Regions from separate parts of the Macrococcus psychrotolerans genome, predicted to be linked through region 1. Evidence: riboswitches for the same ligand, from Rfam matches in the RefSeq annotation. Region 1 holds a riboswitch; each other region holds the start of a gene.

The links. Region 1 has a riboswitch for thiamine pyrophosphate ahead of QA539_RS00715 (thiamine phosphate synthase). Riboswitches for the same ligand answer to the same signal wherever they lie in the genome.
Region 2: another riboswitch for thiamine pyrophosphate. It lies ahead of tenA (thiaminase II); the one in region 1 lies ahead of QA539_RS00715 (thiamine phosphate synthase).
Region 3: another riboswitch for thiamine pyrophosphate. It lies ahead of thiC (phosphomethylpyrimidine synthase ThiC); the one in region 1 lies ahead of QA539_RS00715 (thiamine phosphate synthase).
Region 4: another riboswitch for thiamine pyrophosphate. It lies ahead of tenA (thiaminase II); the one in region 1 lies ahead of QA539_RS00715 (thiamine phosphate synthase).

The regions. Positions count from the first base shown of each region.
Region 1 is NZ_CP124591.1:142,377-150,076, forward strand. Features, by position in the region: gene QA539_RS00695 (HesA/MoeB/ThiF family protein) at 1-650, opposite strand, end outside; gene QA539_RS00700 (thiazole synthase) at 647-1,414, opposite strand; gene thiS (sulfur carrier protein ThiS) at 1,416-1,613, opposite strand; gene QA539_RS00710 (NAD(P)/FAD-dependent oxidoreductase) at 1,594-2,700, opposite strand; gene QA539_RS00715 (thiamine phosphate synthase) at 2,673-3,254, opposite strand; TPP riboswitch at 3,337-3,435, opposite strand; gene QA539_RS00720 (hypothetical protein) at 3,525-3,983, shown strand; gene QA539_RS00725 (GNAT family N-acetyltransferase) at 4,163-4,648, shown strand; gene QA539_RS00730 (hypothetical protein) at 4,645-5,055, shown strand; gene QA539_RS00735 (TerC family protein) at 5,160-5,948, opposite strand; gene QA539_RS00740 (DedA family protein) at 6,180-6,785, opposite strand; gene QA539_RS00745 (hypothetical protein) at 6,959-7,288, shown strand; gene QA539_RS00750 (aminoacyltransferase) at 7,382-7,700, shown strand, end outside.
Region 2 is NZ_CP124591.1:857,249-864,948, reverse strand. Features, by position in the region: gene QA539_RS04385 (alkaline phosphatase) at 1-1,071, opposite strand, end outside; gene lepB (signal peptidase I) at 1,225-1,809, opposite strand; gene QA539_RS04375 (PTS sugar transporter subunit IIC) at 1,906-2,916, opposite strand; gene tenA (thiaminase II) at 3,095-3,772, opposite strand; TPP riboswitch at 3,809-3,904, opposite strand; gene QA539_RS04365 (DUF1648 domain-containing protein) at 3,955-5,052, opposite strand; gene QA539_RS04360 (GntR family transcriptional regulator) at 5,054-5,425, opposite strand; gene QA539_RS04355 (glycogen/starch/alpha-glucan phosphorylase) at 5,558-7,700, opposite strand, start outside.
Region 3 is NZ_CP124591.1:305,865-313,564, forward strand. Features, by position in the region: gene QA539_RS01610 (alpha-ketoacid dehydrogenase subunit beta) at 1-612, shown strand, start outside; gene QA539_RS01615 (dihydrolipoamide acetyltransferase family protein) at 623-1,930, shown strand; gene QA539_RS01620 (hypothetical protein) at 2,038-2,454, shown strand; TPP riboswitch at 2,507-2,607, shown strand; gene thiC (phosphomethylpyrimidine synthase ThiC) at 2,672-4,387, shown strand; one part of gene QA539_RS01630 (IS3 family transposase) at 4,491-5,362, opposite strand; one part of gene QA539_RS01630 (IS3 family transposase) at 5,362-5,632, opposite strand; gene QA539_RS01635 (DUF402 domain-containing protein) at 5,737-6,240, opposite strand; gene QA539_RS01640 (DNA-3-methyladenine glycosylase I) at 6,401-6,613, shown strand; gene QA539_RS01645 (MFS transporter) at 6,652-7,700, opposite strand, start outside.
Region 4 is NZ_CP124591.1:1,801,546-1,809,245, reverse strand. Features, by position in the region: gene murA (UDP-N-acetylglucosamine 1-carboxyvinyltransferase) at 1-1,159, shown strand, start outside; gene QA539_RS09455 (DNA-directed RNA polymerase subunit beta) at 1,173-1,403, shown strand; gene fabZ (3-hydroxyacyl-ACP dehydratase FabZ) at 1,403-1,840, shown strand; gene QA539_RS09445 (YwpF-like family protein) at 1,909-2,340, opposite strand; gene QA539_RS09440 (single-stranded DNA-binding protein) at 2,546-3,208, shown strand; gene QA539_RS09435 (LysM peptidoglycan-binding domain-containing protein) at 3,452-4,330, shown strand; gene QA539_RS09430 (LysM peptidoglycan-binding domain-containing protein) at 4,450-5,265, shown strand; TPP riboswitch at 5,349-5,444, shown strand; gene tenA (thiaminase II) at 5,506-6,174, shown strand; gene thiD (bifunctional hydroxymethylpyrimidine kinase/phosphomethylpyrimidine kinase) at 6,174-6,962, shown strand; gene thiM (hydroxyethylthiazole kinase) at 6,962-7,700, shown strand, end outside.

The DNA.
Region 1 (7,700 bases):
GTAATGAAGTGATTAGAGAAGCGACCCTTTACAACATATTTCATTACTTCTGAAACTTGTAAGCTAGCAGTAAGATGTGCTGTTTGAGGGAGTATTCCCTCTAATGAACAGTTCTGACCTGTATCCGGTGGGTCGGGTAGTAGGCAACGTAGACATGCAACTGAATAATCTATGGCATAGACTGTTCCCTTAGACCCGAGACAAGCACCGTAGATCCAAGGTATTCTAAGTTGGTGACAAATATCATTGATGACATAACGTGTATTAAAATTATCTGTACCATCAATCACAATCTTTGGTTGAAACTTTTCAAGCAGTTGCTTCAAGTTATCACCTGTAATCTCTTCGGGGATAGCGGTGACTGTTACTTCACTATTAATACGGGAAAGATGACGTTTTACAGCATCCACCTTTAATTCATATTGGTGAACATCTGTTTCATCATATAAACTTTGTCTATGAAGATTAGACAAACTTACAATATCCATATCACATATAATGATTTCTGCGGCTCCGCTTCGTGCAAGCATTTCACTGACTGTACTTCCGAGCGCACCTGCACCAATGATAAGAAATTTAGATTTTGAAAGATTGTCCTGACCTTGTTCACCAAACTGTGATGCTTTTATTTGTCTGTCATAGCGACTCATAGAAATTCCAGGCCTTCCGTAGGGCTCGATGCTTGTGCTGTATATTTCTTAGGGATTCTCCCGGCAGCAGCGCCAAGGAAACCGGCATGAACTGCGAGTTTCATCGCTTCAGCCATCTTCACAGGGTCTTTCGCGTGACTCACTGCTGTATTTAATAGCACGGCATCTGCACCAAGCTCCATCGCATATGCAGCATCGCTTGGTGAACCGATACCTGCGTCTACAATAACAGGTACACTGATGGCATCAATAATATAGCTTAAGTTCAAGGCATCATTAACACCTAGACCTGTCCCGATAGGTGAGCCGAGTGGCATTATTGCATGTGCACCAAGCGTTTCAAGTTTCTTCGCAAGTACAACATCACATTGAATGTAAGGACAGACAATAAATCCTCTCTCTAGCAGAATTTCACACGCTTTATACGTCTCAATCGCATCGGGTAATAATGTTTTACCGTCCCCAATAATTTCAACTTTGATCATATCGCACATCCCTGCAGCTCGGGCGATCTCAGCAATTTTTACAGCCTCTTCTGCAGTCTTAGCGCCGGCTGTATTAGGGAATGTAATATATTTATCTAAATCAACAGATTCTAATGGATTCGGTAAGTCTTTATCATAGAGGTTCATGCGTCGCACAGCGAACGTTAATGCATTCGTTTCGCTTGCATCTACCGCTTCACGCTGTATATCACCATTTTCAAATTTTCCTGTACCAAGGATGAGTCTCGATTCAAGTTCTATTGGTCCAATCTTTAGCATATTAACCGCCTCCTACAAATTCTAATAATTCTAATCGTTGTTCTGGTCTAATTTCAGTCTCATCCCACTTGTCTTTTTGTACGGGCATATCATCGATTACGATAACCGCACGCTTTAAATCGATATTCAAAGTTTCTAAAAATGGAACAAGCATCGTTTCTTGTGTTTCGTACAATTCATCATTTAAGTATAGTTTCATGTATATCCTCCAGTTTAAAATGATCTTTATATTTCATTGCAAGCGGATGCTGTTTATCGAACATAAGTTTATGCATCAGTGCTCCGGTAATCTTCGATAAGAGGATGCCATTACGATAATGACCGGTTGCGACAAATAGATTATCACGGACCTCATCGATTACTGGTCGCTGCAGTGGGTTATCGGGACGAAAGCCGCATCTGCTATCGACAATTTCACCATTCATGAGTTCTGGTAATAGGTCCAGCGTCATTTCTTTTAGCCAGTCGATACCTTCTTCACTTACTGTATTGTCACCATTCATCGATGTCGTTGCACCTATCACATATAAATCATCTGACTTCGGTACGATATAATGCCCATTTGTCTGGAACAATGTCTCTTTCATATCTAATGTATGGTGATGTATCGTCATCACTTCACCTTTTACACCGTGCATTTCAAGATGGATACCAAGAGATTTAAGGATGTCACCTGAATACATACCTGCTGCAACGACGATTTGCTGTGCTTCATATGTTTGCGAGCTGGTACGCACATTAAATCCATCATTTGCTTTCACGTCTATTACGCGATCGTGAATAAACGTAACATCTTCATTTAATGTCATGAGTGCCTGATGGTATTTAACAGCATTGACTTGTCCATCTGTCGGAATCCACATCGCAAGGTCATGATTGCGGATATAACCATGTGCAAACTCATCCAAACGATTTTTAACTAACTCTGTTGTCTTAAACTGTGCATTAAGAAAATCATACTGTTGAAGTAAAGATTCATGCTCGCCATGTGAAGCAATCTTTAATAAACCATGCTGCTGATAATCGATTACATAACCTAAATGTGCCAATTCATCAGCAAAATCTTTCATCATATGTTGCCCTTCCATAGAAAACTGGAAGAGAGGGGAATCAGAATAAAATTCATTTTGTGCACCAAGCATACCGCCAGCAGCATGCGTCGCTCTGCATCTACTAAAATCATCAATAATGGCAATCGAAATACCTTCTTGTTTTAAGTGATAGCATATACTCTGGCCAATAATGCCGCCACCGATAATTAAGACATCGAATTTCGTAACAACCACTCCTTTCGAACGTGCTCAAGATGTGCCTTATGCTGAAACAAACGAATACCACTGAATCCACTAAATCGAGTATCAAGCTGATGTATCGTATGTTCATCGATACCACCGATTGCAACAATCGGGATATCATATGAAAGTACTGTGCCAATTACAGACGCACTTTGAGGTGTGAGACCTGGCTTTGAAGGCGTAGGGAAGACGTGACCGAATATACAGTAATCAAGCACGCCATCAATCAGGCGCACGCTGTCCTCACTGTGCACACTCATACCGACACGAAATTCAGGATGTTGTTGCTTGAATGCTATCGCATCACCAGCACGCTCCTTAAAATGGATGCGTGTCAGACCATGCTTTATCATCAAATGAGGTGTATTATGCACAATAATCTTAGAAGGATCTATGTGCCGTTTCAACTGCATAATAAATACATCCAGCGCATCATCACACGCATCTAGACGTAGAATCACACCATCAATCAAAGCTTCTACATCCACAATCGACTGTATAACAGCATCACTCGGTTCCACGAATGGTGTAATCATATAAAACATAAGCAACCTCCAAAAAAAGACCACCCGCAAACAAACTACGGGTGGTCAAAATATATAAAAAATATATAAATATTTATAATTATATAAATGATAACTGCTTCCCTACGTTGGAATTATCCAAATCAGGTTATGAGAGTCAGACAAAGTCTTCTCAGCTCTAAGAGCACCCCTAGCCATATTCGATTATGTAATTAAGAATAGCACTCAATGGCTGATAATTCAAACTTCTAAATTTAAATGATAAAATAGAAAAAGAAAGGGGATGTAAAAATGAATGAAATAAATGAAAAACAATTAGCAGCATTGCTAGATGAACACGCTGAACTGCGTGAAAATATGAGTAACGGTGAACGAGATGATATAGATGAAGCACAATTAAAACAAGTAACGATGGGTAGATTACAAGAAGAACGCATGACATCTGAAGAAATATTAAGAGAAATCGATGAACAGGAATCACTAGATATAGAGAACGAAATCGCACATAAAGAAGTGCATATCTTCAAATATGTAATGTATACGATTGAAATCTATAAAGACGTCGAACTTACACTAGACAGACTTAGAAATTTAATGGCACATGAATATGCAGAGATGACAGAAGAAAGTCTGATTCATTATCTTAAAGACTATGAATCAGCAGGATATATCCGACTGAACGAAACAAAAACAGGTGTTACAGTATCTAAAACATTTCTCGGGGAATGTGCTTTAGCGTTAGTGAAATAAAGAAGCGGCTTGATTAGTGGCTTTTATTTGCTTACAAAAATATAAATATTAATAATTTATAATATCAAATACTTAGAAGAAAGATTAAGACATGCCTGTCATTCCAACAACTCAATATGTATAGATTAACCATAAAATAAACTTTTATAAATAATTATAAAGATATAAGGAAGGATAGCATGAATTCTAAAATAAGAAGTATGACTGAAGATGATATTCCAAAGATACAACACATTGCAAAACTCAGCTGGCATGATACATATGAAGGAATAATACCGCTTCATATACAAGATAATTTTTTAGAGATGGCCTACAGTTCATCTATGTTAGAAAAAAGGTTAGCGTTGACGAAAATGTATGTAGCAGAATTCGAAGATCAAGTTGTAGGCTTTGCAAATTTCAGCAAACCAGATGAGAATGGTATAGCTGAACTGGCTGCTATTTACTTACTCCCGGACTACCAAAATTTAAGGATAGGTAGCACGCTTATAAAGCATGGAATTTCACAGATGGAAGGAATAAAGTTTATAGACGTTGTAGTAGAGAAAGAAAATAAGGTTGGCTATAATTTTTATAAAAAATTTGGTTTTTTAGTACAGGACGAATTTGAAGATGATTTTGACAGTCACATATTGAAGTCGGTAAAAATGAGGTTAACATTATGAATACATTCCATATAGCTCTTAAACGTTTACCTGAAGAAGTGCAGGAGATGATTATGGACAAAAAGTTAAATGATGTACTTATGTATTTTATGGAACATGAAGTACAAGATTATTATTTGATGAAATACTTATCAAATATTGCACATCTTAAAGATGAAGTAGAATATCATGAAATGGTCGCAAGTATTTACCATTTTCATTTCAACTATGAAGTTGATGCATATGATGCAGCTTATTATCATTACTGGCGTTCGTTAGAGCTTACATCTTTTAACGATATAGAATTATTAGAAGAGTTTCTTCAAATTCTGGATGAACCTGATTTTGATATTATAGAAGAGGAAAATATTGAATATGTAAAAAATCAGATAAGACTATTAGAAAAGGAGTCTATTATCAGAATTTGATGATACGATAAAACCCCCAACATATAAATGTTGGGGTTTTATCATAGTCTTTATAGAGTACGATTCTCTCATATCATTTGTTGCCTATAGAATATCATATTTCATTATGAATGACTTCTCTTGTTCTGTCTTGCGCTCGTAATAAAGCCGATTGCTAATATTGAAAGTAGTACACCCCAGAAGATTAACTGCCATGGTAATGAATGTGGGAAATCATGTGGTAATACGTGTATCGAATCATGTGCGAGCACCAGTACAACAAGTTTCACACCGATCCATCCTACAATAGCGAATGCTGCTGCTTCAAGTCCTGGATATTTCTCAAGCAACTTGATGAAGTATGTTGCAGCGAATCGCATTAAGATAACACCTAACATTCCTCCCGTAAACATTACTGCAAATTGTCCTGCATTAAGTCCCATAAAATCCGGACCAACGTGAGGTAGTGTAACAGCAATTGCGATTGCTGCAAGCATTGAGTCGATCGCAAAAGCTATGTCTGCGAACTCAACTTTCAGTACAGTCATCCAGAAACCGCTGCCTTTCGATTCGTTACCTTCTTCTTCAGCAATATTCGGTACGGATGGATCATCTGCGTGATCTTTCTTTTTAAAGTATGTGTATAAACTCTTCGCGGACATAAATAGCAAGTATGCTGCACCAGCTGCTTGTATCCACCAGTACTTCGCAAGTACTGTAATAAAGAATAGTGCAATTAATCTAAACACAAATGCACCGACTAAACCATAGAATAAAGCTTTCTTTCTTTGTTCTTCAGGTAGGTGCTTTACCATTACTGCCATTACGATGGCATTATCTGCTGCTAGCAACCCCTCTAATAATACTAATACGACAATTACCCATGCATATGCTAATAAAATACTTGGATCCATATGTTCACTCCTTAAATTTTGAATATAAAAAGACCCATGCCAAAAAGTATTGGCAAAGGTCTCGCTGAATGTACATTCTTATAATGCCGGAAGTGTGTACTTCGTAATGACGACATTATAATCGGGTTACCCCTTAGCTACTCCCCTTCGACATAAGTCTTAGGATATTCGATTGATTTGATATAACTATAGCACATATTTTTTTAATTTACCATGTTAATGAAATGGTAATTATTTTTTGCGTTTATACAGATAGATAACGACTGCAGTTATCAGTATTGCCATTACGATATAAAGTACATTAGAGTACATATCAAAATATTGCAGTACTTTCTCCCAGTTCTGTCCAAGCGCCATACCTAAGTATATGAGAACGGCATTCCAGATAATTGTTCCGACTGTTGTGTAGAGTATGAAAGGAACGATGGACATCTGACTGAGTCCTGCCGGGATAGAGATTAAGCTTCTGATAAGGGGAACAAAGCGACATAAGAATACTGCTGTATAACCATATTTATTGAACCATTTGTTTGCTTTATGAATATCTTCGATGTCGAGTCTTAAGATGAAACCATATTTATCGATAATCTTTTCTATTCTTCTGAGGCCTAGGATATGACCTAAATAATAGAGGATGACTGCACCTCCAACTGCGCCGAGCGTAGAAGCGATGAGCATTCCAGCAAATGATAGTTTTGGGGACTGATCAACCATAAATCCGCCAAACGTTAATATAACTTCTGATGGAATCGGGGGGAACACATTTTCAAGTAGGATGAGTAAGAACACACCAAAGTAACCGAACTGTTCCATGACATCCATAATCCATTGCTGCATAATAGCCTCCATATAATTCTGTATAAAAGTAATATAACCCAAATGTTTAGGTTTATAAAACGAAAACAAATAGGTATGGCAACGATTTTAAGTGATTTAAAACAAATCGATATCATAAATAGGATAGAAAAGGGTATATTTAAAACAAATAAAAATTATTTTAGGAGGATATTATGGCACAATTTAGAAAAATATCAGAAGAAGAGTTATTTCCAACGGAACAATTAGGACCAGAAATCGAAGGGACGGTATTATTCCCGACACCTAATGGTATGAGTGAATTGCAAGGTGCGTACATTGCAACAAGTGAACGTTTATTTATGAATGTTGATATGGGAGAGCGTGTTTATGAACGAGTGGTTGGCATGCATGAAATTCACGGAGTTGCAAGTGAAGAGGATACATTGACTATAACGTTCGATATTGGACCGATTAAGATGGTGAATTTAAATGCTGAAGAATTGCGAGTTTTTACTGACTTTCTACAAAGTTATATTAAATAAATGATTTCAAAGCAGAGTATATGGTATCTCTGTCGTTTTCATGTAGTGAATGTTATATTAATAATAAACAGTTAAATAGAGAGGGAGTACAAGATGAAGTTTTGCGAGTTACAACCAGATGAATTTGAATCCTTTGTGAATGAGCATTTCAGTCATTACACACAATCAAGAATTCATTACGATTATAAAGTTGAGCATAATGAACCTGTACATATTGTTGGGGTTAAAGAGGGAGATGAAGTACTTGCTGCATGTCTATTAACGAGTGCACGCGCTTTTAAGTACTTTAACTATTTCTACTCGCATCGTGGTCCTGTGATGGATTATTCAAATAAGGTGCTTGTTGATTTATTCTACACAGAGCTAAGAAAGTATTTAAAATCACATAATGGTTTATTTGCATTGATAGATC
Region 2 (7,700 bases), 710 kb from region 1:
CTGTTTGATAGGATCAACAAGGAAGTTATATTCTCCACCTTGTCCCATCGACATTCCACCTGTAGAGTGATCGGCAGTTGCAATGACTAACGTATTACAGTCTTTCTTCGCAAAGTTAATCGCTGTCTGGAAAGCTAAGTCAAAATCCTTCATTTCGCTCATCGCACCTGTAATATCATTTGCATGTCCTGCCCAGTCAATCTGAGATCCTTCAACCATCAGGAAGAACCCATCTTTATCACCGCTTAATTTTGTCAAGGCAGTTTCGGTCATATCTTTAAGTGACGGCATACTTTCATTTCGATCTATCATCTTCGGCATCCCACCTTGTGAGAACAGACCTAGAATTTGTTGATTCTTAGATTGCGCTGCTTTTGTCAAAGAAGCTTTATCTGTGACATAGCGATATCCATCTTTTTGGAATGCTTTGACTAAATTTCTATCCTTACGTTCAAAGTATTCTTTACCGCCACCGAGCAGTATATCTACTTTGTGCTGTCCATTTATCATTTCATCATAATAATCATCAGCAATTTGCGGCATATTCTTTCTAGAAATGTCGTGTGCCCCAAATGCTGCAGGAGTCGCATGTGTAATCTCACTTGTCGCAACTAAACCCGTAGCTTTACCTACTTCCTTCGCCTGCTCAAGAATAGTCTTTACTTCTTTCTTCTGTTTATCAACAGCGATTGCATTATTATAAGTTTTAGTACCGGCGCTCATCGCTGTCGCTGCAGATGCTGAATCTGTAATATTCTCATGATCATCATCAGCAATTGTGCGTTGTGCACCTAGTAAATAATGGTCGAAAGCAACTGGATCTAATTCATGTGTCTCTTCCTTATCTTCCATGTATCGATATGCTGAAGTATAAGAAGGACCCATGCCGTCACCTATCATAAAGATAACATTTTTTGGTTTCTGTTTATTGCCACATTGAACGACCTCTGATTTTACACCATTATTTTGTGGCAAAGGTTTTCCTCCCGCAAATGCAGTGGTCGGTGCAATTGCAGATAAAATTGTAGATACAGCTAATGTTCCAGCTGTAATATAACGAAATCTAGTCATTAATATTCCTCCAAATGTAAAAGAAATTTTTATTACTTGTTTAGATTAACAATCAATTATTAAGAGATTATAATACCTTTGTAAATAATTTATTAAGGATTAATAAATATATGTAAATAAAAATGGTTGAGACTAAAATCGTCTCAACCATTTTTATTTATTCACTTTATCAAAGTTGTCTTCGAAAAAATAACGCGTAAACGCATCAAATGGCCATATACGCAGAGCTACTTTACCCACGACATCGCTTTTATCAATAAGTCCTAATTCTCTTCTACTATCAAGGCTGACTTCCCGATTGTCTCCTAATACCAGGTATTTACCTTCAGGAATCTTCTTATTACCGTCCGCATTTACTAACATATCTACAGTAAAATCATCCGTCAGCTTTTCATTCGTCTTGTTCTTGCGATTTTCTTTCAAATAATCTTCCTGAATATACTGTCCATTTATATAGAGTTTATCATTCTTATATTCAACCGTATCGCCAGGCTTACCAATCAATCGCTTTATATAGTCATTTTTAGTATCTGTATGAAAGACAATAATATCTCCACGATCAATGCTACCTGTCTTTGTCGCAATCTTATTGATAATCACGCGCTCTTTATCCTTAAACGTCGGGAACATAGAGTCACCATTGACTGCATACGTTGCAAATAAAAATGTATGTACGATATAGAAAACGACAAGTGCAACAAGTATTGATATGATCCATTCTTTTATCTCTTTTAACATATGTTATCTCCTTATTTCAAAATTCTATGCTATTATACCATTAATAATATATAAAAAGATAATGTCATACTGCCATACTTTAGATGTATAAACCAATTATATAAATTCTGATTTCCTGCGCAGAGGATAAGATTTAAATATACGGCTTCCTACTAGCCCAACAATTAGACAGATTACCGCAATAACGCTACCCCATCCAATAATCTGAAGTGGTTCGTTAAAGCCGAACATCACTAAAAATCCAGCTAGAGGACTCGCTGTTCCAGGTGCATCATTAATCATTCCAGAATGTGCAATAACCATACCCGCAAGTGCACCACCGATAAAGTTACAAGAATAGATCGGTACAGGATTTAAGGATATAATATCTGCCTGTGATAACGGTTCGATGCCAACAGCTAAGATAGAGGCACGATCTCCTAACTTTAATTTATAGAACATCGTTGAATTAATAAACGCTGAACTGAATGATACCATTGCAGCAATCGCCATCGGTAACCCTGTCAGACCAAGTAGTGCTGTTAGAGCCATCGAACTCAGTGGTGCAGTTCCTACAACCGTAATAATACCACCAAGCACAAATCCCATAACCAGCGGACTCGCATCTGTAGATTGCTGTATCACTTCACCAATTTTAATTAGCGTATTATTTACTAATGGTGTAACAAGCATTGCAAGCATACGTGCAAGCGGCGCGATAATAATAATTCCTACAATTAGATCAACACCTTCAGGCACATATTTTTCAGCATATTTCATAACATAACCAACGACATACCCTGCAACGAACCCGGGTAATAAATCAAGGCCCCCACAACTTGCTGCTATAATGAGTGCATAAACGGGAGATACACCAATAGATAAAGCAACTAAACCAGCTGCTGCTACACCACCGAGACTTCCGGCTGTATCTCCTAATTCTTCTAGAAACTTTATTCCGAATATATTTCCACCAACGTATTTCTGAAACGCCTCGACAAGAAATGTTGCAATCGCGGCATTCGCTAATGCCCCCATCGCCTTCATACCAGATGGTGCTTTATACGTAAATAACGTAAACAGCACAAGGACAAGGAGTAAGAAACCTGTTCCAATCAAAATATCCACATCAACAATCCCTTCCTGTTTTTATAATATATATATGTGTTCTTATTATAGTAACAAAAAATAATCGATTGTTGTCGTATACATTTCACACTTTTCGAAATTTTCTTTTTAAATAAATAATAAAGAAGAAGCTAAGCATCCGCTTAGCTTCTGACTTTAACTATTCTAACATTACAACTTACTTCACTGGAATGTCCCAATGTGCTTTAAATTCACACATCTCCCAGAACATATACTCGTAGTAGCTTGTTTTAACAATAATCTCCTCTAAATCTGCAAGTACACGCTCCGGCATACCTTCAGCAAGCTCATCCATCAGTGCAATTGCATCATTCATAAGTTCCGTAAATGCTTCCCCTGAATATGTTTCAATCCAGTCACGATATGGATTATTATCATCTAATGCGCCGTCCTGCTCCGCTAAATGATTCCCGATATAGTTATAACTCCATGCGCACGCAAGCAGACACGCCGTAACATGTTCGGCACCACCACGCTGTGCATGGTTCAGCATATAGCTCGTATACGCTGTATTCACTGATGCCGCTTCAGTTGCTTCTGATTCACTTTCAGAAATGCCAAACTGTTTCGCATAGCTGCGATGTAAATCCATCTCCATAAACAACGTACCATGCAGCAGTTTAGAGAATATGCCCATCACACGCAGGTCAGGTGCCTTCGCACTCCCGATCGCCATTAATTTAGCATAATCAATTAAATAAACATAATCTTGTTTTAACCAGAACTGAAACTTTTCCTTCTCAAGCGAACCATCACCTAGCCCCTTAACGAAAGGATGTTCCAGATAAGAAGCCCAGATCGGTTCGACACGCTTTAATATGCGCTCAGTAAACATGTTATTCCTCCTCAATAAAAAATGCCTATACGCAGGTATAGGCATTAAGCACTTCCCTACGCTGGTATAAACCAAACAGGTTCAAAGGGTCGGATTACTCCTCTCAGCACGAATGCACCCCTAGTGACATTTTTTATTTTTATTTGTAGTATAGTATAATCGTATCATATTAAATATTTATCTCAAGTCATTATAATCATAATCACTATCGGTATTATAGGAAACACAATAATCATAAATGCGATAAACCATGCAGCTGGTCTTGCCATATTGAGTGTCATCCCAAATTCAGATAATTTTGGTACCCACACGTTATCATCTTCTTTATTATAATAAAACAGTCCCCATATGTAATTTTTTTCATTATGATACGGTGCTTTATCATTTAAAGCGGCTGAGGCACGATACTTCTTATCATTGCTAATCTGCTGAATAATACCAAATATCACCACGACAATTGATATAAATATAATACTTTCCATTATATAAGGTGGCATATATTCTTTCCCGAACAGAACAGGTCTTACGAGAATGAAGATAAATAAAATTGTCATAATAAATGATATGACGTGCAGTAACATCTCGTTATTGCGCTTCGTATCTGTCGCATACTTTTTCGAAGCTTCTTTGTTTGCCGGACTCACATTTGACTGGTAAAGTGATAACCCTTTGCTTGAACCCCATAACACAAATATCATAAAGAGTGCTATGCCTGAAGGGAAGAATACAGTTATTATATTTTTATCACTCCAATCATCCGGTACACCATTAAGCCCCCAGTGCGTCGCAATTGTGTCAGGTATTGTATGATAGTTCATTGCAACATATATTACCGCTGCCATGAGCATTACGAATTGTATCATATAGAAGTATGAAGTCGTCGAATTTTCTTCATCCATTAAACTTGTATCTACAGCTTTATACATTTTAATGTCTGCCATCCAGTCTTCTTTTTCTTTTAAAGATCTCATCTGATTAAATGCACTTCTATATATCCAGATCATTGCGATAATCAATAGGAATATAAGTATCGTAAACAGGATAAACTGCAATTCAGATTGTAATATCGTCCTCAACAATAAATGAATAACTGCAAATAATATACTGATAATGAATACATTTCGTTTATACGTTTGCGCAATATTTCTCACCTTACTATCATTACGCTTACTGTCCGGAACATACACACTAAAGAGAATATTTCTTCTGATATATCGTGCATTCAGTAAAAAGAGTAGACCTGTACAAAGTAAGATAATAGTTGTAATAACGGCTTCCATATTATTCACGCTCCTCTAATTTTTTTAATAAGTCTGATATATCGACCTGCTTGCATTTCGCTTCATCGATTATCGGCTTTAATCGTTCCAGCAAATCTTCCTGTTCGGCTTTCGTAGCAGCCTTCAATGCATCCGGATGAATGATCGCACCTGACTTAGGCTGAACGAGTATCAACCCCTTATCTTCCAGGTAATGGTATGCTTTATTCACAGTATGCATGTTAATTTGTAATCCACGAGCTAAACTTCTGCTTGAAGGTAACGCATCATATGGCACTGCATTTTCTGATGCTATATTCGCAATTATCGCATTCGCAAGCTGCAAATATACAGGAGTCGTGCTCCCTTCATTTAATTCAATATATATTGTCAACACCCCTTTTTGTTATACATATTATAGAACAATTTAAAATACAAAATAAAAAGTTTCTGTTATATATTTAGTATAACAGATGATGGCGAAATTTCCATAAAAAAACTGAGACTTTATCGTCTCAGCCCTTAATTAATTCAACTTCCAAATATCAGTCGCATATTGCTGTATCGTTCGGTCACTAGAGAATTGACCCGACTTCATTATATTCGTCAAGCTCATCTGATTCCACTTCCTCTTATCCTGATATGTTGCCATCGCAGTCAAATGAATATCAACATATGAGTTAAAGTCTTTAAGCAGGAAGTACGGATCATTGTTTGTCAGTACATGGTAGTACAGGTCATTAAATGCATAGTTTCTGCCGAACTGTTCATTGATAAGCGCGTCCATCGCATTTTTCACACGTGAATCCGTCTTATAGATGTCCTCTGCTCGGTAGCCACCATTTAACTGATAATTAATGACTTCTTCAGAACTTAAACCAAAGATAAAGATATTCTCTTTACCTACAAGCTCAGCAATTTCAACATTCGCACCGTCCATCGTACCAAGTGTAATCGCACCATTCATCATCATCTTCATATTACCTGTCCCTGATGCTTCCATCGATGCAGTTGAAATCTGTTCTGATATTTCTGCTGCCGGCATAATATCTTCAGCTAATGTCACATTGTAGTTTTCTAGAAATACAACTTTAATTCTATTATCAACATCTGTATCATTATTAACTACATTTGCAACAGCATGAATCAGTTTGATCACTTCTTTAGCAATATGGTATCCCGGTGCTGCTTTGGCACCAAAGATAAATGTTATCGGTTGTATTTTTATAGACGGCTTACGCTTAATTTCATTATAGAGGTAGATAATACGCAGTAAATTCAATAATTGTCGCTTATACTCATGTAATCTTTTCACTTGCACATCAAATACAGAATGTTCATCTACTTCAATGCCTGTCTTATTGTAGATGACCTCTTTAAGTGCTTTTTTATTGTGCAGCTTCACTTCAGCTAATCGATCCAGGAAAGCATCGTCATTATAATAATGCATCAACTGCGTTAATTCCTGAGGATGTTTCACCCAGTTATTTCCGATAGTATCACTGATTAAGTTTGACAGCTCAGGGTTAGAGGTCATCAACCACCTTCTATGCGTTATACCGTTCGTCTTATTATTAAATTTCTCTGGCGTCAGCTTATAGAAATCATTAAATGTATAATCTTTAATAATTTCAGAGTGGAGCGCAGCTACACCGTTCACACTGAAAGAACCGACGATAGCAAGCTTGCTCATATGAACCACATTATTACTGATGACTGCAAGATCACCAATCTTATCACGCATTTCTGGATGTGCTTCATATACACTCTTACAGAAACGTTCATTGATTTCATTGATAATCATAAAGATACGCGGGTTAACATTCTGAACTTGATATACTGGCCATTTCTCTAGCGCTTCCTGCATGATTGTATGATTCGTATAGGCAAATGTGTGCGTAGTAATGTGCCACGCGTCATCCCATCCGAGCCCTTCTTCATCCATCAGAATACGCATCAGTTCTGGAATACCGAATGTAGGATGCGTATCATTGATCTGAATACAATGATACTTATGGAAGTCTGTTACAGGCAGCTGATAGCGTTCTTTGAATTGATTGATCAGCGTCTGAATCGTAGATGAAACTAAGAAATACTGTTGCTTGAGACGTAAGAATCTACCTTCTTCAGTTGAATCATCAGGGTATAAGAAACCTGAAATACGTTCTACACTTTGCATATGCTCAAGTCGATTCTTGTTATCTCCATGATCTATCGTGTCGTGTGGTAGTTCAGCACTCCAAAGACGCAGCTGATTGACATTATCATTATCATATCCTACAACACCTACATCATATGGCACTGCAAGTACTGTCTCCTGGTTACTATAAGTAAATTTAAGATTGCCATCTTCAAGTACTTCTGAAGTGACTTGACCTCCAAAATTTACAGGCACTGCTTCCTCTATTCTTCTTGTTTCCCAAGGGTATACTTCCTGTAACCAGTTATCTGGCAATTCAATTTGTGTACCGTTAACAATACGCTGTTCGAATAACCCATAGCGATAACGTATACCAAAACCGTTTCCCATATATCCTAAAGAGGCGATAGAATCTAAGAAACACGCAGCAAGTCTACCAAGACCACCATTTCCTAATCCAGCATCATTTTCTTCACTATAAATTTTCTTAGGGTCACGACCGAGCTCAGTCAGTACTTCATTACATACA
Region 3 (7,700 bases), 160 kb from region 1:
GCTGCTCAGCACAGTCAATCATTATACGGAATGTTTGGTGCGATACCTGGAATAAAAGTTGTGGTGCCATCAAATCCTTATGATGCGAAAGGCTTACTTTTAGCTGCAGTAGAAGATGATAACCTCGTCGTATTTTCTGAAGATAAAACTTTATATGGCATGAAAGGTGATGTGCCTGAAGAATATTATACAGTGGAAATTGGTAAAGCGAAGATTATTAGAGAAGGAGAAGACTTGTCGATTGTTGCAATCGGTAAGATGGTCCAAATTGCTCTAGAAGTTGCAGATGAACTGGAAGCTGCAGATATTTCAGTCGAAGTTATTGATTTAGTTACTGTTTCTCCATGGGATCAAGAAACAGTACTTAACTCCGTGAAGAAAACGAACCGCCTTATCGTGATTGATGAAGCAAATCCTCAGAGTAGTACAGGGCACAGTATTTCAGCTGTCGTCGGCGATAAAGCTTTTGATTATTTAGACGGACCTGTCAAAGTAATTACTGCACCTGCGACACCAGTGCCATTTGCATCAAATTTAGAGAAACTATATATTCCAAGTAAAGAACGTGTTCTAGAAGAAGCAGATGAAATAATTCAAGACTTAAGAAAGTGAGGTGTGATTCATGAGTTCAAGAATAAATATGCCGAAATTAGGAATGACAATGACAGAAGGTACTATAGATGAGTGGTACAAATCAGTCGGAGATGAAGTGAAAAAAGGAGAAGCGGTCTGTATGATTGCTTCTGAAAAACTAACTTTAGATGTTGAAGCACCTGAAGATGGGATTTTAACAGAAATTACAGTGGAAGCTGGAGGCAGAGCTAAAGTTGGAGAACAGATGGGATTGGTTGGAGACTCATTAGAGGATAACCAGTCTCCTGAACGTTCAAATCAATCGACTGATGATGAAGCGATAAGTGAATCAGGTGAAGAAACGAATGAAAGAGCCGCAATAAAGGATGCGGCCGAGAAATCTCCTAGCTTTAATAGAAGTCATGAGGATGAATTGAATAAGAAAGCACGCGATGAGGACACTCCTACATCACAAAGTAACTCTGAAAGCAACCGAATCTTTATTACCCCACTTGCCCGTAGAATAGCTGAAAGCAATGACATCTCAATTGAAGAGGTTACAGGGACTGGCGGTAATGGCAGAATCACAAAGAGAGATATAGAAAAAGCAATTGATCACGTAAAAGTAAGTTCGACGACTGAGTCTACTGAAGCTACTCAAGTAACGGCAGAAGGCAAGCCATTATCGAATATGAGACGTGCGATTGCTGACAACATGATGCATAGTTTACAGTCAACCGCACAATTAACGTTGCACCAAAAAGTAGAAGCAGATGCGTTGCTGAAATTTAATAAGAAGTTAAAAAAAGAGGTTAGCAACAATGAATTAGATATTAAAGTAACAGTTACCGCACTGATTACAAAAGCCGTTGCATTAGTACTTAAAGATGATGCAAGAATGAATGCAACTTACAGTGATGAGAAGTTATACCATCATAAAGATGTGAATATTGGAATTGCAACAAGTCTGGAAGATGGACTGATGGTTCCAGTGATCCATAACGCTGAAAGTAAATCTATAGGTGAAATTTCAAGTGCCATCGAAACTTTATCTGCTGCGGCGAGAAATGGAGAGTTGTCTCAAGGTGCAATGAAGGATGGAACATTTACCATCACAAATATCGGTGCAGGCGGTATAGAATACTTTACACCGGTACTTAACGCACCGGAAGTTGGGATACTAGGGGTTGGTTCATTACAAAGTGAAGTAGCATTAAAAGACGGCAAACCGTATGAGAAAAAGATGTTACCTCTGAGTCTCACTATTGATCATCAAGTTATAGATGGTGCAGATGGAGCGGAATTCTTGAGTCGTATTAAAACATTTATCGAGCATCCATATTTGCTGATATTGTAGATAGAGAGGGCATAGCCCTCTCTATATTATTTTGAACATGCACAAAAGATGTATAATTCAGCGACTTAACGTATAATAAAGGTAATTGACTTAATGGAGGAATTACGATGAACAAATGGATTAAACGTGGAATCGTTGTCGGTGCAGTTGGTTTTGGTGCCGTTCAATCAGTGAAATATTTAAAGCAGAATGAACAAGTGAAACAACGTTTGAATGATCTTAAGAATATCAAAGAATATAATGATCTGCGTATTGCACTGATGGAGGTTATTGAGGCATTTAATAACCCTAAGCAATTAGAATCGAAATTTGCAGAAGATGTGCATACTGAAAGCAATGAACAGACAAGCAACGCGCAAGCTACACATACAGAAGAGCCTTTCATTGCAGATGCAGTGAAACGTGTATTGGATACAAAAGCCGTTGAAGATCTTCTTGGTGATAAAGCTGATATCGATATGATGAAATCATTGATCGATGAAACGAAAGAAGTAGAGAAGCTCGTGCGTAGCTGGTTTAATTAATATTTGCAACATGAACAAATCAGTGATATTGTTTATGTGTACAACTTAATAAGACGATTGCTAGGGGAGCTCTTATGAGCTGAGAAAGGAATATCCTTGACTCTTTGAACCTGTTTGGTTAATACCAGCGTAGGGAAGCGAGCGTGTATACTTATGATATTTTTTTGTCGTGAAACTTCACCTCCTAGTAATGAATCTAACTAGGAGGTTTTTTTGTATGGTAAATTTGAAGAAGTCATTTCCAGCAAGTAAGAGAATCTTTAGAGCGGGTAAGGGCGAGGATACGGATATTAAAGTACCTTTCCGTGAAATTACATTAACGGATACTGTGACAGATCAAGGCACTACTTCCAATGCACCAGTTGTTGTCTACGATACGGGTGGTGTATATCACGATGATGCATATAATATTGATGTTGAGCGCGGTATCCCTAAATTACGTGAACGATGGATTGATAGCCGTGACGATGTAGAACAATATACAGGACGCAGAGTACTTGCGGTTGATAATGGTTTTAAAGATATCACGCATAATAAGTTTGTAGAGACGCCATTTAAGTATGATCCAAAACGTGCGCGTGATGACAAAAACGTGACACAGATGCATTATGCAAAGCAAGGAATCATTACGAAAGAGATGAAATTTGTCGCGATTCGTGAGAACGTCGATCCTGAATTTGTACGTAGTGAGATTGCAAGAGGGCGAGCAATTATTCCGAACAATATTAATCATCCAGAATCTGAACCGATGATTATTGGTAAGAACTTTAAAGTGAAGGTTAATGCGAATATCGGAAACTCTGCAGTATCATCATCTATCGAAGATGAGATTGAAAAGATGGTGTGGGCGACACATTGGGGAGCCGATACGATTATGGATTTATCTACAGGTAAGAATATTCATGCGACACGTGAATATTTACTGAGAAATTCACCGGTACCTGTTGGAACAGTACCTATTTATCAAGCATTAGAAAAAGTGGATGGCATTGCTGAAGATTTAACGTGGGAAGTGTATCGAGATACGTTGATTGAACAAGCTGAACAGGGCGTAGACTACTTTACAATTCATGCGGGTGTATTGTTAAGGTATGTGCCGATGACAGTAAATCGTCTGACTGGTATCGTGTCACGTGGAGGTTCGATTATGGCACAGTGGTGTTTAGCTCATCATGAAGAAAGCTTCTTATACACACACTTTGAAGAAATTTGTGAAATCTTAAAGACTTATGACATTGCAGTATCACTTGGTGATGGTTTAAGACCAGGTTCAATTTATGATGCGAACGATGAAAGTCAGTTGGCGGAACTGAAGACGCTTGGTGAACTAACGAAGATTGCCTGGGCACATGACGTTCAAGTGATGATAGAAGGACCAGGACATGTGCCGCTTCATAAGATCAAAGAGAATCAGGAACTTGCAGATTTCTATTGTAATGAAGCACCATTCTATACGTTAGGACCATTGACGACAGATATTGCACCTGCATATGACCATATTACATCAGCGATTGGCGCTGCAAACATCGGTTCATACGGAACAGCGATGCTATGCTATGTTACACCGAAAGAACATCTCGGACTACCGAATAAAGATGATGTAAGAACAGGTGTTGTAACATATAAGATTGCTGCACATGCAGCGGATCTTGCGAAAGGCTTACCAGGTGCTGATGAACGAGATAATGCTATCAGTAAGGCACGCTTTGAATTCCGCTGGATCGATCAGTTTAATTTGTCGCTAGATCCAGAACGTGCGAAGGAATATCATGATGAAACACTACCTGCTGAAGCGGCGAAAGTCGCACACTTCTGTAGTATGTGCGGACCTAAATTCTGTTCGATGCGTATTTCCCATGATTTACGTAAAGATAAAGGAATGCAGGAAATGGCTGATAAATTCAAAGCACAAGGTAGTGAAATTTACTCTTAGAATTTGCTGTGAATCGGAGCGCAGTTTATTCATATATAAAAGCACCACCCTTATACCAGGGCACTGCACCCTTACTAAGGGAGCTCAATAAAAACACTATTTTCTAGGCTGCTAATTTCCTATATTCTATAGGGGATAAGTAGCCTAGTTTTTGTTGAATTCTAACTTTATTATAGTTTTCAATGTAATTTTCGACAATATCTATTACAATGGTATTAGAGCTTCTAAGCTCACTGTTTAAGTAGAATGTTTCACACTTTAGAGAGGCATGAAAACATTCTATTGGGGCATTATCAGCTGGCGTTCCCTTACGGGACATGCTTCTGGTAATGCCTTTTTCTGTACATAGGGCATAGTATTCATAAGAAGTATAAACACTTCCTTGATCACTATGTAATATAGTACCTGGTTCCAATTGAAGTTGTTTTAATGTCTCATTTACTAATTCTTGATTTTGTTTATTACCGATTTTATATGCCACAATTTCACCATTGTAAGCATCCATGATAGATGAAAGATACAACATTGTATTCCCGAAGGGTAAATAAGTGATATCTGTTAAAAGTACTTCTAAAGGTTTCTCTGCTTTGAAGTTTCTATTTAATAGATTATGTGTTTTATAATATGCATTCCCTGGTCTTTTCGATTTTTTCATTCGTACTTTACAATTTAAATTATGTTTTTGCATAATCCTTTGTACTTTTTTGTGATTAATTGGTTTATTATTTTTTCTATTTAACAAGGCAGTTATTTTTCTATAACCATATGTAAAACGATGTTTCTTACATAGTTCTATAATTTCTCGTTCATCCTCAGATATACTGAAATCTTTGTTTTTCCATCTGTAATAATTTGATTTTGGAATATCTAAAGTTTCTAAAATGACTTTCACTGTATATTTAGATTTCAATTCATTTACTAATTCAACAACTACCTCTGGGACCACTTCCTTTCCAATTCCTTGTACTTTTTTAAAATTTCATTTTCTACTTCTTTGCGCTTTAATTCAATTTTTAGCGTCTCAACAGTACTCAATTCTTCATTTCCTTTTCCGTAGGAATATTGTTTACCTACTTGTTGATTGAATCTATGTGTTTCCCCATTTCTATACCATTTCCACCACACTTTAACTTGAGATTCATTTTTAATATTTAAAGCATCCATTATTTCTCTTGTACTATATCCTTTAAGTTTCATTTCTACTACTTTATATTTTATTTCAACTGAATATGCCACTCTTTTCATAGAAAAAACACCTCCGTATAAATTCATTTTAATATGAATTCAACGAAAGTGTTTTTATTTTACTCCCATATCATGGGGTTAGCGCACCAGACCGGGGTGGTGCTTTATTTTATATAGTCATTGAAATTTTGTACATTGAAAGGAAATTTATCTGCTTCAATATTATTTTTCAGTTCTTGTAAAGAAACGAGTGCGAAATTTGCGAGTTGAAATGGATAGTTGAACTTTGCACTATTTTCCAGGAACATATCGTTATTTCTAAGGATCCATTCGTCACTATCTGTCTTCACATAGTCTAGATCTAAGTCTAGATAAGCAATGTTCCCATCTGTATCGCGCTCACAAGGAGAAGAAATGTTACAAAATATCTTGACCGGCTGATAAGTCTTATCTAAAGCGATAGAAACAGAATATCCGTGGATTTTTGAAAGAAAATGGAGCGTTTCATATTGCAATGGAATATCAATATTTCTAATAAAGTGTCGGAGTATTGTCGTTTCATCACAGATGACAAGAAAGTATTCATCTGTTTCTTTTATCAGGGTACCTTCTACCTCGATGTGAGGTCGATGTGGATATTTGTGGGATTTAATCTTTAACTGTTCCAACAATGAACCTCCTTATCTTATTGTGAAGTACAAATCCAATTATAATATGAATTGTAAGCCTTTGCATAGTGAGAGAAAGAATATTTATAAAGTATTGGTAAACATTTACGAAACTTTAAATGAGCTGTAACACGATTCTGATAACTATCTAGTAATATTAGTGGAAATCGTAAGAATGATACGTAATCGTTTGAAAGTACTCAGTATAATGAGTAATGTACAGGTATTTATGGAAGTAAGGGAGCAGTATGGAACGTTCGATCGTTATATATGGCACTTTACGAATGGTATGCCGGTAGTTAAATTTGTAGGGCCTGTTATTATATATGGGTACCTCGGTGCAATTGGTATTATTCAGGATAAACTGAAATAGAATAAATAAAAGTGCTGAACCTATGGGTTCAGCACTTTTTATCTTTTGATAGTATAGGCGAGGACGATACAAATCACTGCTAAACATATTGAAACATAAGGTGTAATCGCAACATCAAAATTATTGATAATGATGCCTCCAATAAGTGCACCAAATCCTATACCAGCATTGAGCGCACTCATATTCCACGCCATAATACTGCTGGAATCTCCTTTAACCTGTTTAATAATCCCGATTTGAATTGCAGGGTTCGTACTCCATTCAAATATATTCCAGATGAGCATCACGATAAGTAACAATGCAAATACAGGTAATGATAATTTAAATAGAAAGATAGACAACGTATACATCGTTAATGCGATCAATAACCATTTTCTGCTGCCCATTTTATCAGCCATTCTGCCGCCGAAGCTCGTGCCTGCGATACTTCCGATACCACAAACAAACAGTAGAATCGAAACTTGTTCTAACGTATATCCTTCATTTAACATCATCGGACTGATGTAAGTGAATACAATATAATTAGAGGCTAATATAAAGAAGGTGATACCGATATACTTTGCAGCTTCTTTCGGATAGAGCAGTTTTGAAGATTTATCTTCATCTTCTGATGTCTTAATTGTATTAGGAAGCTGGAACATTAAGAGGATTGTTGCAATAACACTTACAAGTACAATCATCCAGAATGTTGCACGCCATCCGAGCATTTCACCGAGCTTTGTCCCTATTGGAACACCAAATACATTTGCACCGCTAAAACCGATATAGACAAGACCGAGCATCTTACCTCGCTCTCGGGGGTCGCTCAAGATTACAGTGAGGGCAAGCAACTTCACGACAATGATACTGGATGCTGCGGATGCGATGATACGACCGATGACGACGATCCAGAAATCGTTACCTACAGCATTGATTATATTACCGATAATAAATATGATCATGCTAATTAAGAGTACCCATTTTGGATTGTAGCGTTCAGTAAGTTTGACGAGTATTGGACCGCTAATTGCTACTGTAAATGCATAGATCGTGACAAGTTGGCCGGCAAGTGCGCGAGAGATATGCAGATCATCGCTAATCAAAGTGA
Region 4 (7,700 bases), 380 kb from region 1:
TATGAATGTACCTGCTTTGTCTGATGTAGATACAATCTCAGCAGTATTAGAAGGGTTAAATGCAAAAGTAGAAAAAAATATTGAACAAAATAAAGTAGTAGTTGATGCACGTGGTGAACTTTCAACACAAGCTGCATATGAATTTGTAAGTAAGATGCGTGCCAGTGTACTTGTACTTGGACCATTGCTTGCAAGGTTTGGGTATGCGGAAGTTGCGATGCCTGGAGGATGTGCGATTGGTTCAAGACCTATTGAGTTACATCTTAAAGGGTTAGAAGCATTAGGAGCAATTATTGAGCAGAAAAATGGTTATTTAGTTGGTACTGTTAAAGACAGACTGAAAGGTGCCGATATTTACCTGGATTTTCCGAGTGTCGGAGCGACGCAAAATATCTTAATGGCTGCTGTTTTAGCAGAAGGAAAGACTGTTATTGGTAATGTCGCGCGTGAACCAGAGATTGTAGATCTCGCAAACTATTTAAATCAGATGGGTGCTAACGTTCAAGGTGCTGGTACAGATACGATTACCGTATATGGTGTAGAGACATTGACGGGAGCGAAGCATGAGATTATTCCTGACCGCATTGAGGCGGGAACTTTCCTAGTAGCTGCAGCAATCACACGTGGTGATGTGTATGTTGAGGGTGCAATATATGAGCATATGCATGCACTTATTGCAAAGCTGAAAGAAGCTGGATGCCATATTGAGATTGATACGAGAGGAATTCATCTGTCTGTAGAACAGAATCTTAAAGCAATTGATATCAAGACAATGCCGCACCCTGGCTTTCCCACGGATATGCAGGCTCAGATGATGGCGCTCATGTTATCACTAGAAGGTAATAGTAGTGTTAACGAGACTGTGTTTGAAAATCGCTTTATGCATGCGACAGAGTTCCAGAAAATGAATGCTCAAATTAAAGTGGATAAGCGAATTGCTTATATTAGCAATAGTAAATTACAAGGAGCCGATGTTGCTGCTACGGATTTACGAAGTGGCGCCGCACTTGTTCTTGCAGGTCTTATTGCAAAAGGCTATACTAAAGTAACTGCACTGCATCACCTGGACCGAGGCTATGTTGATTTCCATAAGAAGCTTCGCAATCTTGGCGCAGAAATTGAACGCACAGGTGATACAAAACAATTAATCAAAGCCTAGGAGCGTATGCATTATGAAGTTTAAACAGCCTATTTATAAACAAAAGGTCAGTAAAATCGGAGAAACAGAAGTTCTTCGCCGTACTGTTCCAATTTATATTACACTATCCATTATATTTGCATTAATGATTGTACTATTTATAGTTGGAATGATGATTGGATATGGCATTCTCCACTCACCGATTGATATATTTAAACCTTCTACATGGCAACATCTTAAAGAACTTACTGGGAGTGACAGCTAATGGAAACTTTATTGTCTTTTGATGAAATTAAGAAGATTATTCCACATCGTTATCCATTTTTATTAATCGATCGTATTACCGAACTGGAAGAGGGTAAACGTTGTACGGGAATTAAACAAGTAAGCGGTAATGAACCTTTCTTTCAAGGACATTTTCCTGAATACGCAGTAATGCCCGGTGTTCTTATAGTAGAAGCACTGGCACAAGTCGGTGCAGTTGCAATGTTGAAACTAGAAGAGAATCAAGGAAAACTTGCAATGTTTACAGGGATTGATAAGTGTCGTTTTAAATCTCAAGTCACGCCTGGAGATACGTTAACGTTATCCGTTGAGATGACACGTGTTAAAGGTCCTATTGGTAAAGGTACCGCTACGGCGAAAGTCGGAGATAAGCTCGCTTGTAGCTGTGAAATAAGCTTTGCGATTATCGACAAGTAGGTTAGTTAGAACAGTAAAATAAAAACACCCGAGCGATGGTATTTCTGTATCGTTCGGGTGTTTATTTATTATTCATTTTCATCTTTTAATTTTGGTTTTGACTGCATCTTTCTATTAAATGCTTTAATTAGAGCCTGGCCAGATAAACCTTCGTTTACCAATTGCTCTAATAGCTTTTCTGCATATGTCTGTCTCAACGTGTAAATATGGCATTCGAAGATTACAGAAATCTTATCATTCAACTTCTGAATGTCCTTAATTGTAGATTCAAACATTGCAGGGTCATTGGAGGCACGGGTAATAACTATACGTGTATCAAGAATAGTTTCGTTGTGCATATAGGTTTCCATCGTCTCCAGATGAATTTCATCGATCAATATTTCAAGTAGCCAACCTGTCCCGCTATTTTCTTTGTTTATTATTACCCCATCATACAACGTGTATTCCTTAATCGCTTCATCTTCAACGAGCTGAAATCTAATTGCTTTGAACGTTTTCATGTATATCCCTCCATTATCTATTATAATTCTTTGAATAAATTTTTCAAATTACAATATTTAAAAAATTAAGTTAATTTTAAGATGTTTTTTAATATATTTGCTCAGTTTTTAAAAAATTATATAGATTTCTATACAATTTTTAAATTACTGCAGTTTTTCAAAGTTTAATTTTTGCTCTATAGTTTATGGGAAAGGAGGTGAAGATGTGATAAACAAAGCGATTGTAGCTGGACGCTTAGTAAAGGATCCATCGTTACGACAAGTAGCAAATAATACGACTATCGCTACTTTTTCTTTAGCAGTTGATCGAGGAGTTTCTAAAAATGGTGAGCGTTCGACGGATTTTTTGATGTGCAAAGCATTTAACAAGACCGCTGTAAATATAGGAAGATATTGTAGTAAAGGAAGTTTTGTTTGTATAACAGGTCAATTCCATAGCAATCGTTACGAGAAAGAAGGAAAGACGCATTATTCTACTGAAATTTTAGTTGAAAATATTAAGTTTCTACCAAATATCGGAGCAAATAAAGCTGAGAAGAATGAATCAAGGTCGGATGCTGTATGGAACAGCTTACCGGATGAAATTAAAGATAAAGTAGCTCAGAATCTTATTGTGAAAGGTACAGAGCAGCTTATTCAGTCTACTGCAGAAGAACGATGGAATAGTAAACTTTTTGGTATAGAACGTGGAGAAGAAAAGACACCGAGTGAGTATGCTGCTCAGGCAGATGAGATTATTAAAGTTGCAACAAACAATGAAGATCAAAAAGATGTGTCAGCTGAAAGTGAAGAAGAGCTTCAAGAAGACGGCAATCAAACAGAAAATACATCTGTATCAGATGTGACAGACTCCAGTACACCATTTTAACACCATTTCATTACTCACATTTAACCCTCATTCAAATACACCCCATACCCCCCAGTAGCGCTGTGCTGAACGCTACTGGGGGGTTCGATGTTAAATTGATATGCTTTTGTAATATATTTGTAATTATAAATCATCTTCCTGTAACCAAAGAAATATCAATACGTGTTAAATTTATATCATTCAATAAAAGACAAATATAATTATTAATATAAATTAAGAAAATTATCGGAGGCAACACTCACAATGAAAAAAATTACTGCACTTACAGGAATGGCAATTTTAGCTACAGGAATTTCAGCACAGGCAGATGCAAAAGAACATACAGTAACTTATGGGGAGTCACTTTGGTCAATCGCAGATAAATATGACACTACAGTTGAAAGAATTAAAAAAATTAACAAAATAGAATCAGATATCATCTTACCGAATCAAAAATTAGAAGTATTAGTTAAAGGTAAATATGAAGTCCAAAAAGGAGACACTTTAGAGAAGATCGCTAAAAAGTTTGATACTAAAGTTGCAGATTTAAAGAGATGGAACAATATTGAAACAAATAAAAATCTTAAAGTAGGTAAACTGATTGTTGTTGATAAAGAGGAAAAAAGACAAATCGTTACGCAAACAGCTGCTCAGCAAGCACCAGTAACTGTACAACAACCAGTGGCGTATCAAGCACCGGTAGTCAAAGCCCCAGAGCAAACAGCTAAACCGGCAGCACAACAACCAGTAGAGCAACCAGTCCAACAAGTAGCACAAGAGCAAGTAGCGCAACCAGTGGCACAAAAGCCAGTGCAACAAGCACCGGTCCAACAAGTAGCACAAAAGCCAGTAGAGCAAGCACCGGTCCAACAAGCAGCACAAAAGCCAGTCCAGCAAGCAGCTCCTGCTGGAAACTCATCAATGGATGCACATTTACGCGTTATCGCACAACGTGAATCAGGTGGCAACCCTAATGCTGTTAATGCATCTGGATATTACGGATTATTCCAATTTTCACCATCAACATGGGCATCTGTAGGTGGAACAGGAAATCCTGCAAATGCTTCAGTTGAAGAACAATGGAAACGTGCAAGAATATTATATCAAACTGCTGGAGCTTCTCAGTGGTCAACGGCGTATTAATTAGTCAGAAATTTAACATAACACTTAATCTTTTATATTGTTGCAACCTATGAAATATGAAATTTTAATGTAGTTAACGTATTAAAAATTGTAGATAATCTTTAGGAGGACTTTTCCAGATGAAAAAACTTTTAGCGGTAACGACAGTATTTGCAGTAGGTGGAACATTTGCAGCGACTCAAGCGGATGCAGCACAATATAGAGTAAAAAGTGGGGATTCTTTATGGAAAATCTCTCAAATCTATGGGACGTCAGTTCAAGCATTAAAGCATGAGAATGGATTGAGATCTAACTTAATTCATGTGAATCAAGTATTAAATATTAATGAGAATACAACAAAACGAAATACTTATAAATCAACATATAAATCTGCATACACAGCACCTGTAACTACAGGTTCATATTACCGCATCGTTCCTGGAGATACTTTGGGCAAGGTTGCATCACGTTACGGTGTATCTGTTGCGCAGCTTAAAGCATGGAATGGTTTGCATTCAGATTTAATTATTGCTGGACGTACATTGAAGGTTAATGGACCGGCTGTAGCAGCTGCACCCGTTACAAGAACAGCATATCAAGCACCAGTTAAACGTGCTGTTGCTAAGTCAGCATACCAAGCACCAGTAAGACAGACTGTTTATAAGGCATCGACGACAAAGCGTGTGACTACGACAAGGACACAAGCACCGGCTGTTCGTGTGAACAACGGATTAAACTGGGCAGCATTAGCAAGATGTGAATCTGGTGGCAATCCATCAATTAATACAGGAAATGGCTACTATGGAATGTATCAGTTCAATTTACAGACATGGCGTGGTGTCGGTGGAAGTGGTTATCCACACCAAGCTTCTGCAGCAGAGCAAACGAAACGTGCTCAAATTTTATACAATATGCGCGGTGCGCAGCCATGGCCAGTATGTGGGGCACGTTTATAGTAACGATATTAGAACTCTAAGGTGTATTCACTTTAAAGTTCTTTTTTTGCATTAATCCATTAACTTCGTTACACTAATATTAATATACACACTAGGGGTGCCTTGCGCTGAGACGGCTTTTGCCGAACCCTTTACCTGATCCGGATAATGCCGGCGTAGGAAAGTCGTGCTAAGTACCCGTTATGTGTATTTAACCTATTTCCTATCAGGAGATAGGTTTTTATTTTTAGGAGGGATAACGTGTTTACGAGACAGTTGAAAAAAGAAGTAGAACCGATTATTGAATCGATTTATAATGATCCTTTTATTCAAGGTATTATTCATGGGGATCTAAAGAAAGAAGCAGTAAAACATTACTTAAAGGCAGATAGTTTATATTTAAACGAGTTTGCAAAGATATATAGCCTACTTATTCCGAAACTTAATGATAGAGAAGGAATTCAGTTCTTACTCGGCCAAATCGATTTTGTTATGAATGGTGAAGTGGATGCGCACTATACATTAGCAGACTATGCAGGTGTTGATTATAAGACAGTGATTGAAGAAGGAGAATGGTATCCATCAAGTGATCATTATATTAAGCATATGTATTACAATGCCTACCGCTATAGTGATGCGAGCTTTACGATATGTGCGATGGCACCTTGTCCATATGTCTATCAGCAGCTGGCACTAAAGATTGCTGAACGTAATGACCTGGAAGGTAATCCGCTAAAACCTTGGGTCGACTTTTATTGTACAAATATGGATGAGCTTATCGGTCATTTAGATCGCTGGGTAGATGAGTTCAGTGAAACAGCTTCTGATGAAGAACTAAATATATTAAGAAAGAACTTTGTTGAAAGCTGTATTCATGAGAAGCGCTTCTTTAATATGTCCTATAACATTGAAACATGGGAGGGCTATTGATGAAAACAGCATTATCGATTGCCGGAACCGATCCTACAGGAGGTGCTGGGACGACAGTAGACTTGAAAGTCTTTCAGTCACGCGGCGTATACGGGATGAGTGTAGTAACAAGTCTTGTTGCACAGAATACATTAGGCGTGCAGGATGTCTTTAACCAGCCTGTGGACATTATACAGAAACAACTTGAAAGTGTATATTCAGACATTGTTCCGGATGCAGTAAAGACAGGGATGTTAGCAACAAGTGCAGTGATGGACGTGGTGAGGCCGTATATAGAACGTTATAACATCCCGTATGTCATCGATCCTGTGATGGTGGCTAAAAGTGGAGATTTGTTGCTTGATGAAAATGGTCAAAATGCTGTGCGTACAAAATTACTGGATATTGCGACAGTGGTGACACCAAATATACCTGAACTAGAGAAAATTGTTGAAATGAAGGTGGAATCAGAAGAAGATATCTCACGTGCAGGAAAAATATTTATCGATGAAATTGGTTCTCGAAGCGTACTTATCAAAGGTGGACACTTAAAGGGAGATGCGACAGACTATCTCTTCACAAAGACGGGATTAATTACTTTGCCTGGAGAACGTTATAATACGAAGCACACACATGGCACGGGCTGTACTTATTCAGCTGTCATCACAGCAGAACTTGCCAAAGGGAAGAGTATAGAAGATGCTGTGCGATTAGCGAAGCGCTATATGGATATGGCCATTAAGTACACTCCTGGAATTGGTCATGGCCAGGGCCCAGTAAATCACTTTAAGTTTCAGGAGGTTGAATAATGACAAAACTCACTCAACTTCGTAAAGACAACCCGTTGATCATCTGTATTACGAATGATGTCGTCAAAAACTTTACAGCGAACGGTCTGCTCGCACTTGGTGCAAGCCCTGCGATGGCGACAGAACGTCAAGAAATGGATGAGTTTTTAGCGTATGCTGGTGCGTTACTGATCAATATAGGGTCAATTGAAGAAGGGGATAAGGAAAACATGTTACAAGCGGCTGCATTTGCAAATAAACATCATGTACCTATCGTACTTGATCCTGTCGCTTGTGGTGCATCTAAGTTTCGTAAAGACTTCTGCTTAAAATTGCTGAACGAGCATCATATTAGTGTCATTCGTGGGAATGCGTCAGAGCTTGCAGCATTAACAGAAGATGCCGCAATGAAAGGGACAGATGCAGATCAATCGCTATCGACTGAAAGCGTTGCGCGAAGAGCATATGATAAGTTCAATACTGCGATTATCGTAACCGGTGCGGTTGATGCAATCTGTCAGGATGGACAAATCGCTTTAGTGGAAAATGGGACACCGCTCCTGACGAAAGTCACAGGAGGAGGATGTTTATTAGGAGCAGTTGTTGCAAGTTTCATATATAATGAAACTAAACCTTCATTAGCATTATTAACAGAAGCAATTGCGACTTATACGATTGCGGCAGAACGTGCTGAGCACAGTGCTAATGGGACCTTGCCAGGACATTTTGCTGTGAATTTAATAGATCAGCTCTATTTAA